DNA from 3 places in the Halomonas sp. GFAJ-1 genome. Region 2 is predicted to be linked to each of the others. Evidence: predicted binding sites of a transcription regulator. Region 2 holds the regulator's gene; each other region holds the start of a gene.
What was found. The regulator sigma-54, encoded in region 2, starts transcription at its own class of promoters, with help from an activator protein. The targets are predictions, from matches to a motif close to TGGCACNNNNNTTGCTNT.

Region 1 (5,248 bases), on a different contig from region 2:
GATTGTGGATAACACCACTGCCACGCCGTTTTTATGTCGGCCGATCGAGCACGGGGCGGATATCGTCGTTCACTCGGCTACTAAGTATATTGGCGGCCATGGCACTACTGTCGGCGGTGTGATTGTTGATTCAGGCAAGTTCCCCTGGGCGGAAAATGCGAAACGTTTTGCGCTGCTGAACGAGCCGGATATCTCCTACCATGGGGTGAGCTATACCCGTGATGTCGGCGAGGCAGCGTTTATCGCCCGTGCCCGAGTAGTACCGCTGCGTAATATGGGCGCAGCGCTCTCTGCCCAGGCGGCCTGGAACCTGCTGCAGGGGTTGGAAACGCTGTCACTGCGCATTGAACGCATTTGTGCTAACGCGTTAGCCGTTGCCAAGCACTTGGAAAGCCATCCGCTGGTGAAGTGGGTGCACTACGCGGGCTTGGAAAACCACCCTGACCATGCGCTGGCCCAGCGTTATATGCATGGCCATGCGTCGGGAATTCTTAGTTTTGGCATTGCGGGCGGCCAAGCGGCGGGTGAGCGCTTCTACGATGCGCTATCACTGATTTTGCGTTTGGTGAATATCGGCGATGCCAAGAGCTGCTCTTCCATTCCGGCATCTACCACCCACCGCCAGTTAAACGAGCAGGAGTTAAAGGCCGCGGGCGTTTCTCCTGATATGGTTCGTCTGTCGATTGGCATTGAGCATATTGATGACCTATTAGCAGATATCGACCAGGCACTAGCCGCCTCCCAAGGGTAGTGCGAAGGCTTTCTTAAGCCGTTAATTGGCCGCCGCGCTTTAGCTCAAAACGCTAAGGCACGGCGGCCTTTGTGAAACAAACTTCGTTAAGCGCTTTTAGACGCGGCCAGCGTGTATAAAAACTCAAGCCCCAGCGTGGCCGCGGCAAGCGATGTGATATCACCGTGGTCGTAAGCAGGGTTTACTTCCACTACGTCCATTCCTACCAAGTCCATCCCTACCATGCCGCGTATCACTTTCAGCATTAAATCAGTGGTCATACCACCGCAGACGGGTGTGCCAGTGCCGGGGGCATAGGCGGGGTCTAAGCCGTCGATGTCCAAGCTCACATAGGCCGGATGATGACCCACGCGGGCTCGGATGCGCTCCAACACCGCAGCGGCGCCGTGGTCGTTCACCCAGTCGGCATCCAGCACTTCGTAAGGGTGATTGTGACGGTCGTAGCTGGTGCGAATGCCAATTTGTAGTGAGTGCTCAGGCACCACCAGCCCCTCTTTTAAGGCGTGGTGGAAAATGGTGCCGTGGTCAAAGCGTGTGCCTTGCTCATAGGTGTCGGTATGGGCATCAAAATGGATCAGTGCCAGCGGGCCATGTTCCCGAGCATGGGCACGCAGCAGCGGGAGGCTGATGTAGTGGTCGCCGCCCAGGGTGAGCATTTTTTTACCCGCTTTTAGCCAACGCATCGCATGGGTTTCAAGGTTATCTACCAAGCTTTCCGGCTCGCCGTAGGCATAGTCCAGATTGCCCGCATCGCACACCCGCAGACGATCTTCCAGGGCAAAATCCCAAGGCCAGCGTTTGCCTTCCCAAATTAAATTGGCGGTACTTTGACGAATGGCGTTGGGCCCCATGCGGGTGCCCGACCGGCCAGAGCACGCCAAGTCAAAGGGTACACCGCTTACCACTACCTCAGCATCGGTCGCTTTGGGATCAATAGCTTTGGGTACGCCCATAAAGGTTGAGATAACATCGCCATATAAGCTGGGCATGGTGGGTGCAGAGAGAGTGTGCGAAAGGGTCACTGCAGGGCGTCTCCTGACGTACTTAAAAAGGAGGTGACATCGCCTATAGAGGTGGAAGAGGCGAAAGAGGCGTGACGATAAGGCGTTTTTGGTAATGAATGAAATGAATGTTTAGAATGAAACCATTCGCACTGCAAATAGTGAGTCACCATGCGTTCGCTTCGCCACTTTGATTTAAATTTACTCTTGGTATTTGAGGCGTTGATGCGCGAGCGCCATGTGACGCGGGCGGCAGAAAAGCTGCATCTAAGTCAGCCAGCGCTTAGTCACGCCTTAAAGCGGCTGCGGGAAGCGCTAGACGACCCGCTGTTAGTGCGAACGGGCAATGGCTTGCAGCCAACCCCAAGGGCGCTGGCGCTGCTGCCGGTGGTGCAGCAAGCATTGGCACTGCTGCAAGCAGGCTTGGCCCCGCCAGAATCGTTCACCCCGGCGAGCAGCACGCGTCGCTTTACCCTGGCCACCACCGATTACTTTGAAGAGGTGATGTATCCGGCTTTTCTTAGTCAACTGCTGACTTACGCGCCGGAGATCAGCTTTTCGATAGAGCTAATTACGCCTGACGTGCTTAGCGATGCGTTAGAGCAGCGCCAGGTAGATATGGTGGTGGGGTTAGATAGCCAGAGCGCATTGCCCACAGGTGTCATCCAAACACCGTGGATGGATGAAGCGTTGGTCTGCTTAGCTGCAGCGGATAATGACGGCGTGGGAGAGGCGCTGACCATCGAGCAGTTTGCCCGTCAGCCCCATGTTGAGTTGGCCGATATCAGCGGTTTATTGCCCAGTAGTATCGAAAACTGCTTAGCGCAGCATAAGCTAAGCCGCCGCGTTATTTCTAAAAATCTAAATTACATCGCGGCGGCTAGAGTTGTGTCATTAACCGATGCCATTATGACCCTGCCGAGGCAAATGGCTGAGCGGTTCATCACGATGCTGCCAGTGCGCATCGTTGTGCCACCCCAAGAGCTCCCTGCACTTAACATGACGCTGATCCAGCACGGGCTGTATGCCAATGATCCTGCGATAGCTTGGCTAACGAATGAGCTTACCGCGTTTGCTAAGCGCTTTGGCCGATAAGGTGTGAGCAATTATATATCGGCCTCTTCTTCATCAAACAGCTGACGCCATGAGCGACGGCCTATGTGTTCATCGCTAAAGCCAATAGCTATTGACCCATCCCCATTAGGTGAAGCGTTGGGGTCATCGGGGTTGCCGATAAACAAGCGCTCTACTTGCCCATCGTTAACGCCTACTAAGCGCTCACCTGTGCCAGCTTGAAGACCCGTGATAGCATCGCCGTTGATAGTGGCATCAATGTCCGGCTTTCCGTCGCCACTGAGGTCAAAGGTAGTGGAACCGCCGCTGCCACCTGTGTCAGCCAGCAGCGACATGAAGAAACCGCTACGCCCGCCGCCGCAGGGGTCGGACTCATCGGGGAGTAGTGTAGAGAAGCGGACGCGGCGTGGCAGGCTGCTGGATATCGATGGCGCGGCAATCACGCGTTCGCCCGGGGGCAGCTCTATGCGCCACCCACGCTGGTTGCTGGAAGGTGCAAGATTGGTGCTCGCTCTCAGGTTGAAGCCATCCCGAGACGCATTGCCGGTAATGTGCTGGGTCACCAGATCTGACGTGCCGTAGGTCGCGGTGCGCCCTACACGATCCTGAATACCCAAGAATTGCTGAGGTGCGCTATCACCGACATCACTGTTACGGAAATAGCTGCCGGTGCCAAATAGCACCATCAGCGTGTCAGTAGAGCCACTGCTCATTGTCACCGCCGGGGCGGAAGTGATTGGCTGGTCGGCGCTACCCTGGTAGAGACGATTGACGCTGCCGCCTTCCGTGAGCGGAAAGCGCCACATATTGCCTGCCAGGTCGCCTGCGTAAGCAAAGCGGGCACCGTTTGCGCTGTTATCGTTGCGCCATGGCCAGGCCGTGACGGTGGGCGTTGCCAAACCGTTGGGGGCCGCTTCGCTACCGGTGTTGGTTTTGAGGTGTAAAAAGGTCGGGCCTCGCGCGTTGGCGGCTTTTTTTATGTCGACAACAAATAGCGATGCCTGATAGCTGGTGCTGTTGTAACCATTCCCAAAAATGGCAACCCACCTGCCATCGGTAAGTTGGGTAATCGTGGGTTGACTAACCCCTGTCCCTAATTCCGGATGGCGAAACTCCCAGAGCAACTCAGCATTGCCGGGGTTACTGACATCTAGCGCGAATACCGTTCGCCCGCCAGCGCCCATGGTGCCGACCACCACGGCAGAGGGGCCATTCTCAATATTAACCTCCCGTACTGCTGGGGTGCCGTCCATAAAGTAGCGGTGGGTGTAATCTGGCCGAGTCAGCTCGCGCAGCGGAGGATTCTCGCCCTGTGTTAGCTCGGCGGGTAAATAGGCAAATAGCTCACGTCCGGTGTTTGCATTGAAACCATGCAGCATGCCGTCGTTGGCGGCCACCATTAGCAGCGGCGGGCGGTTACCAGACCCTTGCAGAAGCACCGGATTGGCGTTGATGATATCACCCAGCAGCGACTGACGCTGTCTTAGACCCGGCACAGGGTTGCCCTTTAGCCAACTCACCTCATCATTACTTAATCCGCTGGTGTTGGCGGCTAGCTCTACACCCACTCTACTACCACCTTCAGGACGTTGGGATGTTAGTAATCGACGACTACCAATTTGCTGGGACAGCACTGTCTCGGCATTCCAGCGCTGACTACGGCTGCCATCCGTTTGAATTTCTGAGGCGGCTAAGCGCCCTGACCAATCCTCACTTCTAAATCCGGCGGTATAGAGCAGATTGCCATCTTCCACACCGAACTCATCGCTGTTCACCGCTGCCGAGGTGTTGGATTGGGAGGCAGCGATGATATTGCCCAGCACCTGCTGCATCACCTGGTTCAACGAAGCTTCGTCGTTGGCAAAGTAGGCGCGCTCGGTGCCACCAGCGCGGGCCAGGTCGCCCAACGGGTCGTCCGAGACATTGGGGAGGTTGGCGATGTCCGGCGGCATGTTGAAGCCGACCACATAGGTGCGCACAGGGTTCGCGAGCCGAGCCCCGGTATCGTCATAAAGCCGTTTGAGGGCCGCTTCGGCGCTGGCCAGAGCGCCACTGACGTTATTGCCTAGCGAGTTGCCGGAGCGATCTACCGAGGGTAAGCCATCGGTCAGCCAAATATTGGCATTCACTAAACACTGCTGCGCCTCGGGGTTATTGAGGTTGGGAATCGAGATGTCCGTACGGTACCCCTGTTCGCGTCGGAAGGAGTTGCCGCTGCCACCGTTGTTCAAGAAGTAATCACGCGCGGTGTACATGGTGCCTTCGATAGGGGTCAAGCCCGCAGAGATAAGGGGCCATTCTGGATCTGTCAGGGGATTTCCGTGGCCGCTCCAATCGTGACGTTGGGTGCCCAGCTTGGTCTCGATCGCCTCCCAATGGGCACTGTTCACCGTGCCATCGTCATTGAGTCCACCAATGGGTA
Region 2 (5,248 bases):
CTCTCTCACCCTGGCGGCAGCTTAGGCAAACGTTTGCTACTGCGTGTTAAAGACGTCATGCATGACGGTGCTCGCCTTCCCCAAGTTGCGCTGGGTAGCCCACTTCGGGATGCCCTGTTGGAAATCACCCGGCAAGGCCTTGGCTTCACCTGTGTCGTCGATAGCGATGGACGCTTAGCCGGCGTGTATACCGATGGCGACCTACGCCGCACCCTCGATCAATTTCATGACCTGCGAGAGGTGTGTGTTGACGATGTCATGACACGGCCTGGGAAACGTATTGGGCCTGATGTGCTTGCTGCAGAAGCTGTTCGGATCATGGAGGATAGCCGTATCACTGCGCTTGCCGTGGTCGATGAACAGCAGCGACCTATCGGCGCTTTACATATGCATGATCTTTTGATTAGCGGCGTTATCTGAAAACTATTGAACACTTACAAGGAGGCTCTATGGCCCTACCTGATGCTCTACTTGATCGCATTCGTCGTGTACGTCTACTCGCTCTTGATGTCGACGGCATATTGACAGATGGCCGGCTCTACTTCCAAGCGGATGGCATTGAGATTAAGGCGTTTCACACCCAGGACGGCCACGGCCTAAAGCTATTAAAACGCGTTGGTATTCATGTGGCGCTGATTACCGGCCGAGACTCTACCATGGTCAGTCAACGCGCCGCGTCTCTGGGCATTACCCATGTCCATCAAGGCTGTGAAGACAAGCTCGCCACACTCAAAGACCTTTGTAAGCGCCTTGACATCACTTTAGAGCAAGTTGCCTACTGCGGCGACGACTTACCAGATTTGGCCCCTATCAAGCGCTCTGGAGTAGGCATTACCGTTCCCAATGCACCCGACTACATGCATACCCACGCGGACTGGATCACCGATCGCCTTGGTGGCCACGGCGCGGTTCGTGAGATCTGCGATACGCTGCTCATGTCCCAAGGCCACTGGGATGCCGTGATGGACACCTATCTACACAGGCATTCGTAATGACTCGGCGGGTTAAAAAGCGCGTCTGGCTAACCGGGGTTGTGGTTGCCCTGGGCACCCTGCTGGTATGGATAGACCCCCGCGGCCCGCAAGACATCGCTCCAGACCCAGATGCTCAAGCCGATGAGCCTGGCTATGTGCTAGAAAACGCTGAAATCACTTTGTTTGGCGAAACGGGTGCTATTCAACAGTCGCTGGTCACGCCCTATTTAGTTCATACCCCCCAGCGGGCCATGACGCAAGCCACCTCGCCCCGAGTAACGCTATTTGATGGTGAACAGCGAGAGTGGCTAGCTACCGCCAACGCAGGCACGCTCAATACGGACACACACGCGCTGACATTAACCGGCGCAGCCAGACTACTGGCACCGGATGAAGGCTGGCAGTTGGATACGGAGTTATTACACTATAACGGCATGACACGCCATGCATGGAGCGACGTGCCGGTGCTTCTGCAGCAACCGCCACAGCGGATCAGCGCTTCACGCATGGATGTGTGGCTTGACACTAGCCAGGTTCGTTTAACCGATAATGTGCGCGGCCTCCACCCGCCCGCCACCCAGACGCCTTAGGAGTCGCTATGAAAGTTTTAATCTGCACCGCGCTTTTAGCCCTAGCGGTGCCGCTCTCAGCGGCTGCCCAAACAACGCAAGCGCCGGTTGAAGTTGAAGCAGACCGCTTAGATCTTGATCAGCGCGCTGGCACGGCAGTCTATAGCGGCAATGTTAATATTCGCCAGGGTGAGATGCAGCTTCGCGGGGAGCGTGTCGAAATTCAGCGCAATGATGCTGGCGAACTTGCCCGCGCAATCGCCACGGGTGAGCGCGCTTACCTACGGAACCAGCTAGACGGTGAAACAACACCCATGGAAGGCTGGGCACGTCGTATTATCTATCATGTCGCCGAACGCCGGGTTGAACTCATCGATCAGGCAGAGCTTACGCAACGAGGTGATCGTTTCCAGGGGGGGCGCTTGGAATACTTCATTGACCGAGAGGTCGTGCAGGCCCGCTCAGAAGTCGACGGAAGCGAATCACAGCGTATTCGCATGACCCTACAGCCCGCGCAATAGGGAGTTTATTTGTGACAACCCCCAGCACCACAGCAACTAACGAAACTGCTCCGGTAAAAACGCTCTATGCTCATCACCTGGCTAAAAGCTATAAGCGTCGCCGGGTGGTGAAAGATATTAACCTAGAGATTACCCAAGGCAGCGTTGTGGGGCTACTCGGCCCGAACGGAGCGGGTAAAACCACCTCGTTTTATATGATCGTTGGGTTGGTTAAGTCTGACGCAGGCAGCGTCGGTATTGATGATCTAGACCTCACCCGCGCACCCATGCATGAACGGGCTATTGCAGGCATTGGCTACCTGCCCCAGGAAGCCTCTATTTTTCGTAAGCTTTCGGTCGCCGACAACATCATGGCAATACTTGAAACTCGAAAGGAGCTTGACCGTAGCGCCCGTGAACAGCGTCTAGAATCGCTACTTGAAGACTTCCACATTACCCATATCCGCGACAACCTGGGCATGAGCCTATCCGGTGGCGAGCGTCGGCGCGTTGAAATTGCCCGCTCACTGGCAACCGAGCCTGCGTTTATTCTGCTAGATGAACCGTTCGCAGGCGTAGACCCTATTTCAGTGGGTGATATCAAAACGATTATACGCGCGCTCAAACAGCGACATATCGGTGTCCTCATCACCGACCATAACGTACGAGACACGCTCGATATCTGCGATATCGCCTATATCGTTGGCGATGGCCAAATCATTGCTAGCGGCGACCCACAGTCTATCCTCGATAACCAGAAGGTGCGCGACGTCTATCTCGGGGCTGATTTCCGCCTATAAACAGGCGCCTACCGACTAATTACTTTTAATGGCATGCTTATTGCACTTGCACCTGAGGATAACTCGCACTAGGGTGGAGCTTTCTGATTAACGAGTGGTTCTCAGATGGTCATGAAAGCTTCTCTTCAACTGCGTATCGGCACACAGCTGACCATGACACCTCAGCTGCAGCAGGCAATTGCGCTGCTCCAGCTCTCAACACTCGACCTGCGGCAAGAAATTCAGCAAGCGCTCGACGCTAACCCAATGCTGGAACAAGAGGATGAATTTGGCGAGCAGGCGGTCACCGAGACGCCGGAAGCAGAATGGGCCGAAAGTATCCCTAGTGAGCTTTCTGTGGATAGTGACTGGTCCGACACCTACCAAGATATGGGCAGCACGGGCGGTAGCAGCGAAGGGCCTGATTTTGAGCGCCAGGCAGCAGGACAAAGCCTGCACGGTCACTTACTTTGGCAACTTGCCATGACCGACTTCACGCTACGTGAGCACACTATTGCCGAAAGCTTGATCGATGCCCTCGATGCCAATGGCTACATCACTCAGCCGCTTAACGACATCCGCGAAGGCTTAAAAGCTCAGGGCCTGGACGGCCTAAGCCAGCGTGAAGTAGAGAACACCCTGTTGCGCTTACAGCAGTTTGAGCCCACCGGGGTCTTCGCGCGGGACTTACGCGAGTGCCTAATGCTTCAGCTAGCCACGCTCCCCGAGGAGACGCCGCTTTTAGTACCTGCCAAACGGCTGGTGCGTCAATTTCTTGAGGCACTCGGCAAAGACGATATACGGCTGCTTAAACGACGCTTGAGCCTGGATGATGAACAACTCGATGATGTTATTCGCCTCATTCGCAGCCTTGACCCGCGCCCCGGCAGTGCCTACGGCGACAGCGATGATAGCTATATAACCCCAGACTTGGTCGTGCGGCACGATAATGAAGGCTGGCACCTGGAACTTAATCCAGAAGCGTTGCCCCGGCTACGCATTCAGCCTGACTACGCAAGTTTGATAAAGCGTGCTGATAAAAGCCAAGATAACCAGTTCCTTAAAGAGCACCTTCAAGAAGCCCGCTGGCTAATTAAAAGCCTTTCGAGCCGAAATGATACGCTGCTGCGAGTGGGTCGAGAAATTATCGCGCGCCAGATTGGCTTTTTAGAGCATGGTGAAGAGTCGATGAAACCGTTAATTTTAGCGGACATAGCCAAAGCCGTGGAGATGCATGAATCCACCATCTCCCGGGTGACCACTCAAAAGTATATTCATACGCCCCGAGGAGTATTTGAACTCAAGTATTTCTTTTCCAGCCAGGTCAGTGGCCAAGATGGTGGCGACAGCCACTCCAGCACCGCTATCCGCGCGCGGATTAAGAAACTCGTGCAAGATGAGCCACCGGGCAAGCCGCTTTCCGACAGCCGTTTGGTGACGCTCTTGGAAGCAGGCGGAATTAGTGTTGCAAGGCGCACAGTCGCCAAATATCGAGAGTCAATGGGCATTCCCTCTTCAAGTGAACGGCGCCGTTTACGCTAGTGAACAAGGAAACACCGCTATAGGGCTTTGCAACAGCGTAAAAAGGGTTACAATCGAAGTACAGTCCCATGGATAAGGAGCACGTCAATGCAAGTAAATATCACTGGTCATCATGTAGATCTGACTGACGCCTTGCGTGACTACGTCAATGAAAAACTAGCGCGCGTTGAGCGCCACTACGACAACATTACGACAGTACAAGTGACCTTATCTGTTGAGAAAGAGCGACAGCAAGCTGCCTGCACACTGCACGCAGCCGGGGCTGATCTTCACGCCGAAGCATTAGATAATGACATGTACGCCGCTATTGATGCTTTAGCGGATAAGATCGATCGTCAACTCGTTAAACACAAGGAAAAAGCACAAGCTCGCGCCCAAGGCGCTGGTGTGCGTTAATTCAATGACGTTGGAAACCATACTCCCCCCGGAGCGCGTGCTATACGACGTGCCCGGGGGCAGCAAAAAAAGGGTGCTGGAGTTTTTCAGCACTTTTATTGCCCAAAACACCCCTAGCCTGGATAGCCAGGAAGTCTTTAGCCGTTTAATTGGTCGCGAACGCCTGGGAAGTACTGGTATAGGTAATGGCGTTGCCATTCCCCATGCTCGAAGCCCCCACTGCATCGCCCCTATTGCCGGCTTTTTAAAGCTTGCCGAGCCAGTCGATTTCGATGCCATTGATGGCGACCCTGTCGATCTGGTGTTTGTCTTGTTGGTGCCGGAAGAAGCTGACGACACGCACTTAGCATTACTTGGGCAAGTTGCCACCATCATGAACGAGGCTGATATGCGCCTGCAGCTTCGGAAAAGTACTAGCCAGCGTGAACTTCTTGAGCTTATCACCTCAAAAATTCGTGAAAAATCGGCGCACTAAGCGTCTACCTCGA
Region 3 (5,248 bases), on a different contig from region 2:
GCCCGCATATTGACCTGCACCGACGGTATAATTAGCTTTGGCATGCCCAGCGTGGCGTCGCGCTCGGAGCGCATTTTCACAAACTCATCTTCGCTAATACCTTCGTGCACGTGGACGTTAGCGGTGCGCTGCTCCGCCACGCTGGTTTCATGTTGGTAAGTCTCACGCCCTGGGGCTTTATAGTCGTGACACAAAAACAGCCGCGTTTGCTCTGGTAGGGCCAGCACTTTTTGTATTGAACGGTATAACGTGCGGGCATCTCCACCAGGAAAGTCACACCGCGCGGTGCCGTAATCCGGCATAAAAAGCGTATCGCCCACAAAGGCAGCATCGCCGACGACATACGTTAGACAAGCAGGCGTATGCCCAGGGGTGTGCACTACACGCCCTTGCAGTTTACCAATCGTAAAAGTGTCATCTTCATTGAACAGCGCATCAAACTGGCTGCCATCCCGAGCAAATTCGGTTCCCGCATTAAACGCCTTACCAAAAATTTCCTGTACGTCGACGATATGGGCGCCAATACCGGTTTTGCCGCCTAGCTGCTGATGTAAATAAGGCGCCGCGGAAAGATGGTCTGCATGTACGTGGGTTTCCAGAATCCATTCCACGGTTAAGTCGTTATCACGAATAAAGCTAATAATTGCATTAGCGGAGCGCACATCCGTTTGCCCAGCGGCATAATCAAAATCCAGTACTGAATCGACAATAGCGCAGGCATGGCTATCGGGGTCTTGCACCACGTAGCTAAACGTATTGGTGGGCTCATCGAAAAAAGGGGTGACGATTGGGCGTTGCATACAGTGCCTCCACTAGGTGGCTTTTAGCGTTACTATGCACCCACTATAAACCATATATGGTTATATGTTTATACCCTTATGGAATTTAAAGCCATTTATTAAAGAGATTATTAAACCGATACAGCATTCAACCAAGCCAGTATTGGCAGCATTTAAGGCACGAGACAAAGACAAGCATAAAAAAACCCTGCCAGGAGCAGGGTTCAAAAAAGCGATTGGGCTACACCTTTCCTTGGTTATCTAGCTCCACCGCGTCATGCATGCGGGCCAGCAAATCGGGCACAGCGGCTTGAACTCGGTTCCAGCTGGGGATAAACGGACGCTCGCGTGGGTTATCCAAAAACAGGTTACCTGCTTCTAAAAGGTTGCTGGCAAACAGCTCTACTGCCTGCTCTTCGCAATGGCGGTCCAAGCTGAGCCCGTTCATGGTGGCATCGTGGTCGTAAGCTTCAATAAGGTCTAAGGCATAGCGGTAATAGGTCGCTTTTAGCGTACGGAAATCCTCGCTGCTAAAGCTCACGCCTTGGGTAGCGAGCTTGCGATACAGCGCCTTGGCAATATCCAGGCTCATACGATTCAGGCCACCATTAGGGTCGTCTTCACTCACTGGCTGGTGCTTGTGATCATAGGCATCGGCAATATCGACCTGGCACAGCTGCCTTGGCGCGTAGTTGCGCTGTAACTCGGAAAGCACACCAATTTCCAGCCCCCAATCTGCCGGTATACGTATGCCTTCCAGTACCTCACTGCGCATCGCAAACTCACCGGAAAGCGGATAACGAAAGCTATCCAAATAATCCAAGTAGGGAAGTGGCCCACACACCGTTTTAAGGGCGCGTATGAGCGGCGTTACCATCAGCCGTGACACACGTCCGTTCAACTTCCCCTCCGCAATGCGGGGGTAATAGCCTTTACAAAAACTATAGTTGAACCGGGGATGAGCCACGGGGTACATAAGGCGGGCCAATAACCCACGCTCGTAGGTGAGAATATCGCAGTCATGTAAACCGACCACCGATGAACGCCCAGACGAGAGAATATAGCCTGCGCAGTACCATACATTGCGCCCTTTACCCGGCTCCAGCGCACCTAGCCCATGGCTTTCCAACTCGGCATCCAGCGCCTTTAACCGAGGGCCGTCGTTCCATAAAATACGAGTATGCTGGGGTAAGCGAGAAAAAAACTCTCGGGCATATAAAAATTGGTCGCGATCAGCGCGATCCAGACCAATCACCACTTCATTGAGATAGGGCACTTTAACTAATTCATCGACAATGGCAGAAAGCGCTGGTCCCTCCAGCTCTGAAAACAGCGAGGGTAAGATCAACCCCATGGGGCGCCGCTTGGCAAATTGGCAAAGCTCTTGCTCAAGTGCGTCAACTGAACGGCGCGTTAAGTTGTGAAAATCGGTAATCACGCCATTTTGATGGAAATCACTCATGCAGTATGTCTCCTTGGCTCACTAGCCATACGCGTTGACATAGATATGCTCACATAACGGCAGCATGACAGGTTGGCGCCGCCGCTAAACGGCGGTCGTCTCGCCCCCACCAATGGGCTACCCCCTCAGCCCAACCTAATGGCCCGGTTGCCTCGGTACGGTATAAAGCAGCACTGCGTGGCGTTATCTCCAGCCCATGACACCCCTTGATGACAACTGCTTGGTCCACTGCTTCCAGCATGGTGATATCGTTAGGGCCATCGCCTAACCCCAATGAAATAGGCGGGCTTCCCCTAAGGGCGCTAAAGCGCTTAATTAGCCACTCTACGGCACTGCCTTTATCCGAGGCGCGCCCCATAACGTGCCAAAAACGCCCTCCTTGGGTCAGCTCAAGGCCATCCCCTGCTAGCGCAAGGCGAAACGCCTCAAGCGCTTTTTCATCATCGTGCCAAATGAGCGGCTCGCTCCCCTCTCGCTGCCGAGCAGCCTTTGCACGTGCCTCATCTAATCCGGTGAGCTCCATAATTTGCGGGGTGTTCAGCTCTCCCATGCGGGTAAACCGAAGTCCAAGTCGTTCGCGCCATATTTTTAGCCGAGCACGAATAAACCCCACATCAACCCCTGTGTGTTTAACAACAACCCCATCCCGGGCACTGCCTGGACGGTCTAAACGGGCATGGCACCAACCGGGCGGCAAACCAATCACGGCGCCGTTTTCGGCAACAAAAGGTGTCGCGGTGAGGCCAAGTGATTCGCGAAGCGGGATCAGCTCAGCCCGGGTTTTACTGGTCACAGGAATAACCGGCACGCCAAGTTTTTTTAAGCGCGCGAGCCAGGGGGCTGCGGGGGCAAAATCGTAGGTATGGTGATCAAGCAACGAACCATCAAGATCCGTCACCACCAAGCGCGGCTGCAAAGCAGGATCAATCGCGTTTGCTGCCACTTGTTGGGGCAATGCCTTCGATATTGGAAGAGCGTTGGCATGTTCAGACATAGCATCACCTATTGACCATCTTAAAAGCGTTTGTACACTTTTGTATTAAGACCTTACTCAACACGTCGTCTTCATACACAGATAAGCAAACAAGCAGGTTATATGCCAAAGAAAAATAGACTAACGATAACAAAGAGATATGAACATAAATGACGCGTGATTATTTTTAGCACCAAAAAAGAGCAAAGGATACGCACCCAAAAAGTGCAAAAAAATCAGTGAAGCAGAGCGCTGACCAGGGGCGCCCTGGACTGAACGAGTCATCCATTACGAGCACAGGGCTAAAATATTTGCACAAACCCTTGGAAAATCCCCTCAAATAGCTATACTGACATTGTACTCACTGGCAGTCTTGTACACCCCCTCACCTGATGCCAGTGAGCTGCAGTGAGCCAAGCCCTTTAATGCCCGCCTCCCCCGGCGGGCTTTTTTTTGCGATGTTGGTTTTCTCAATCGCGACTTCTGCAAACATCACTGTTGTACACGGCTTGCAACGACTCAATCTCAGTTACTCAACGTGAATAACCACCTCAACGCGCCGATTGCGCGCTCGCCCCTCCTCAGTGCTGTTATCTTCTAGTGGTCGAGTAGCCGCCAGCCCTACGGCGCGCAAACGCTGCGGTTCTACGCCTGCCGCTTCAAGTGCTTCAACAATGGCAATAGCGCGTGCGCTGGAGAGTGCCCAGTTGGATGAAAACTCGGGGGTGTTAATCGACTGACTATCTGAGTGCCCTTCTACCCACACCTCGCCCTCGTAGCGCTGAATTGTTTCCATCAAACTACTGACAAGCGAAGAGCCACCCTCTGAAAGGTCAGCCGCCGCTGATGGGAACAGCAACTGATCCTGCACGCGCAGGCTAATGCCTTCGGCAACCCGTGATACCTCAACCCCCTCAAGGTTGGGTAGGTAAGGTGATGCTTCAACACGCTCTAGCAGCGTTTCATCCAGCGCCAAAGTGCTATCGACAGCTTCATCCTCCACCTCTTGCACATTGACAGGTGGACGGTCAGTCAGCAGCACCATGTAGTCAGCCAGCGGCGACACCAACTGACGTTCACTGGTCGGCAGCAGCGGTCGTGGCAGCACTACATCGAAAGTGAGCGCTTCAGGGGTAGATGGTTCCTCCTCCACCCGTGCCAATAACGGCGGGACGCTTACGATTGGACGGCGCTGGGGTAACCCAGCCACACCTAACGCGGCACTTATAGCCATCTGGCTTAGCTCACCGGGGATAGTGGGAGGCAAAAAATACCCCTCACGCTGCTTACGCACGCTGGCAAGCTCTATAGGCAAAGGGATGTCGAGCGTGGACAAGACATTATAACGGGTCTCTGGCTCTGCTTCTTGGGGCTTCCACGTTGGGCTTGTGACCCCGGCGGCGGCAATAATAATCACAAAAAGCGCCACTAAGAGCGTCATAATATCGATATAGCTAATCATCCACCCGCTATTGCTCTCATCATCTGAATAAGCAGTCAGCAGCGAATCATGACGCGGCCCAGCGCGGTGATCTTCAAGCATGGGAGCAATTACTCATTCAAGTTTTTAACCTCATGGCCGATATAAGCTAAGCGTGGCAAACTAGTCTATCAAAAGCCGTTTTGTAGCGAGAAGGAACTATCAGGTGCGTATTCGTTTTATTTCATCCTCTAACGTTCGTTTTTTACGCCCTGTTAGCCTCGGGCTCGCAAGCCTAATGCTAAGTGGTTGCTTTTATGCCAATACCTCACAGGCACCGGTTGCAACGACGTACCCTTACACAGAACAGCAGCGGATGCAGGCTGCCCAGCACTGGGAAGTACTGGCCAAGCATGAGGCTGCCGGTATCTTACGCAGTGAACGCGTACGCTTTAGGGATTTGCATATTCCGGCAGAAGAGCATGCCTACCTCAGCGCCTACAGCGGTGGCGAATTTGAACGCGGCTTCCGCACCCTGCTAACCAGTGAACTGGTTTCTAGGGGAGGCAGCGTCACTACCCAGCCTCGCTCAGGCGGCGCAACGGTTCAGATCG

Region 1: the regulator sigma-54 is predicted to act here: its motif matches at 1,904-1,921, upstream of speB (agmatinase).
Region 3: the regulator sigma-54 is predicted to act here: its motif matches at 3,326-3,343, upstream of MOY_RS08645 (HAD-IIB family hydrolase).

The regions. Positions count from the first base shown of each region.
Region 1 covers NZ_AHBC01000026.1:8,657-13,904, reverse strand. The annotation lists gene MOY_RS06955 (O-acetylhomoserine aminocarboxypropyltransferase/cysteine synthase family protein) at 1-751, shown strand, start outside; gene speB (agmatinase) at 838-1,740, opposite strand; gene MOY_RS06945 (LysR family transcriptional regulator) at 1,924-2,847, shown strand; gene MOY_RS06940 (pilus assembly protein) at 2,859-5,248, opposite strand, start outside.
Region 2 covers NZ_AHBC01000040.1:156,824-162,071, reverse strand. The annotation lists gene MOY_RS11915 (KpsF/GutQ family sugar-phosphate isomerase) at 1-420, shown strand, start outside; gene MOY_RS11910 (KdsC family phosphatase) at 450-992, shown strand; gene lptC (LPS export ABC transporter periplasmic protein LptC) at 992-1,564, shown strand; gene lptA (lipopolysaccharide transport periplasmic protein LptA) at 1,573-2,064, shown strand; gene lptB (LPS export ABC transporter ATP-binding protein) at 2,076-2,843, shown strand; gene MOY_RS11890 (RNA polymerase factor sigma-54) at 2,949-4,364, shown strand; gene hpf (ribosome hibernation-promoting factor, HPF/YfiA family) at 4,452-4,760, shown strand; gene ptsN (PTS IIA-like nitrogen regulatory protein PtsN) at 4,765-5,235, shown strand.
Region 3 covers NZ_AHBC01000029.1:59,612-64,859, forward strand. The annotation lists gene MOY_RS08635 (MBL fold metallo-hydrolase) at 1-800, opposite strand, end outside; gene MOY_RS08640 (glycosyl transferase) at 1,021-2,241, opposite strand; gene MOY_RS08645 (HAD-IIB family hydrolase) at 2,291-3,235, opposite strand; gene MOY_RS08650 (OmpA family protein) at 3,744-4,757, opposite strand; gene MOY_RS08655 (hypothetical protein) at 4,861-5,248, shown strand, end outside.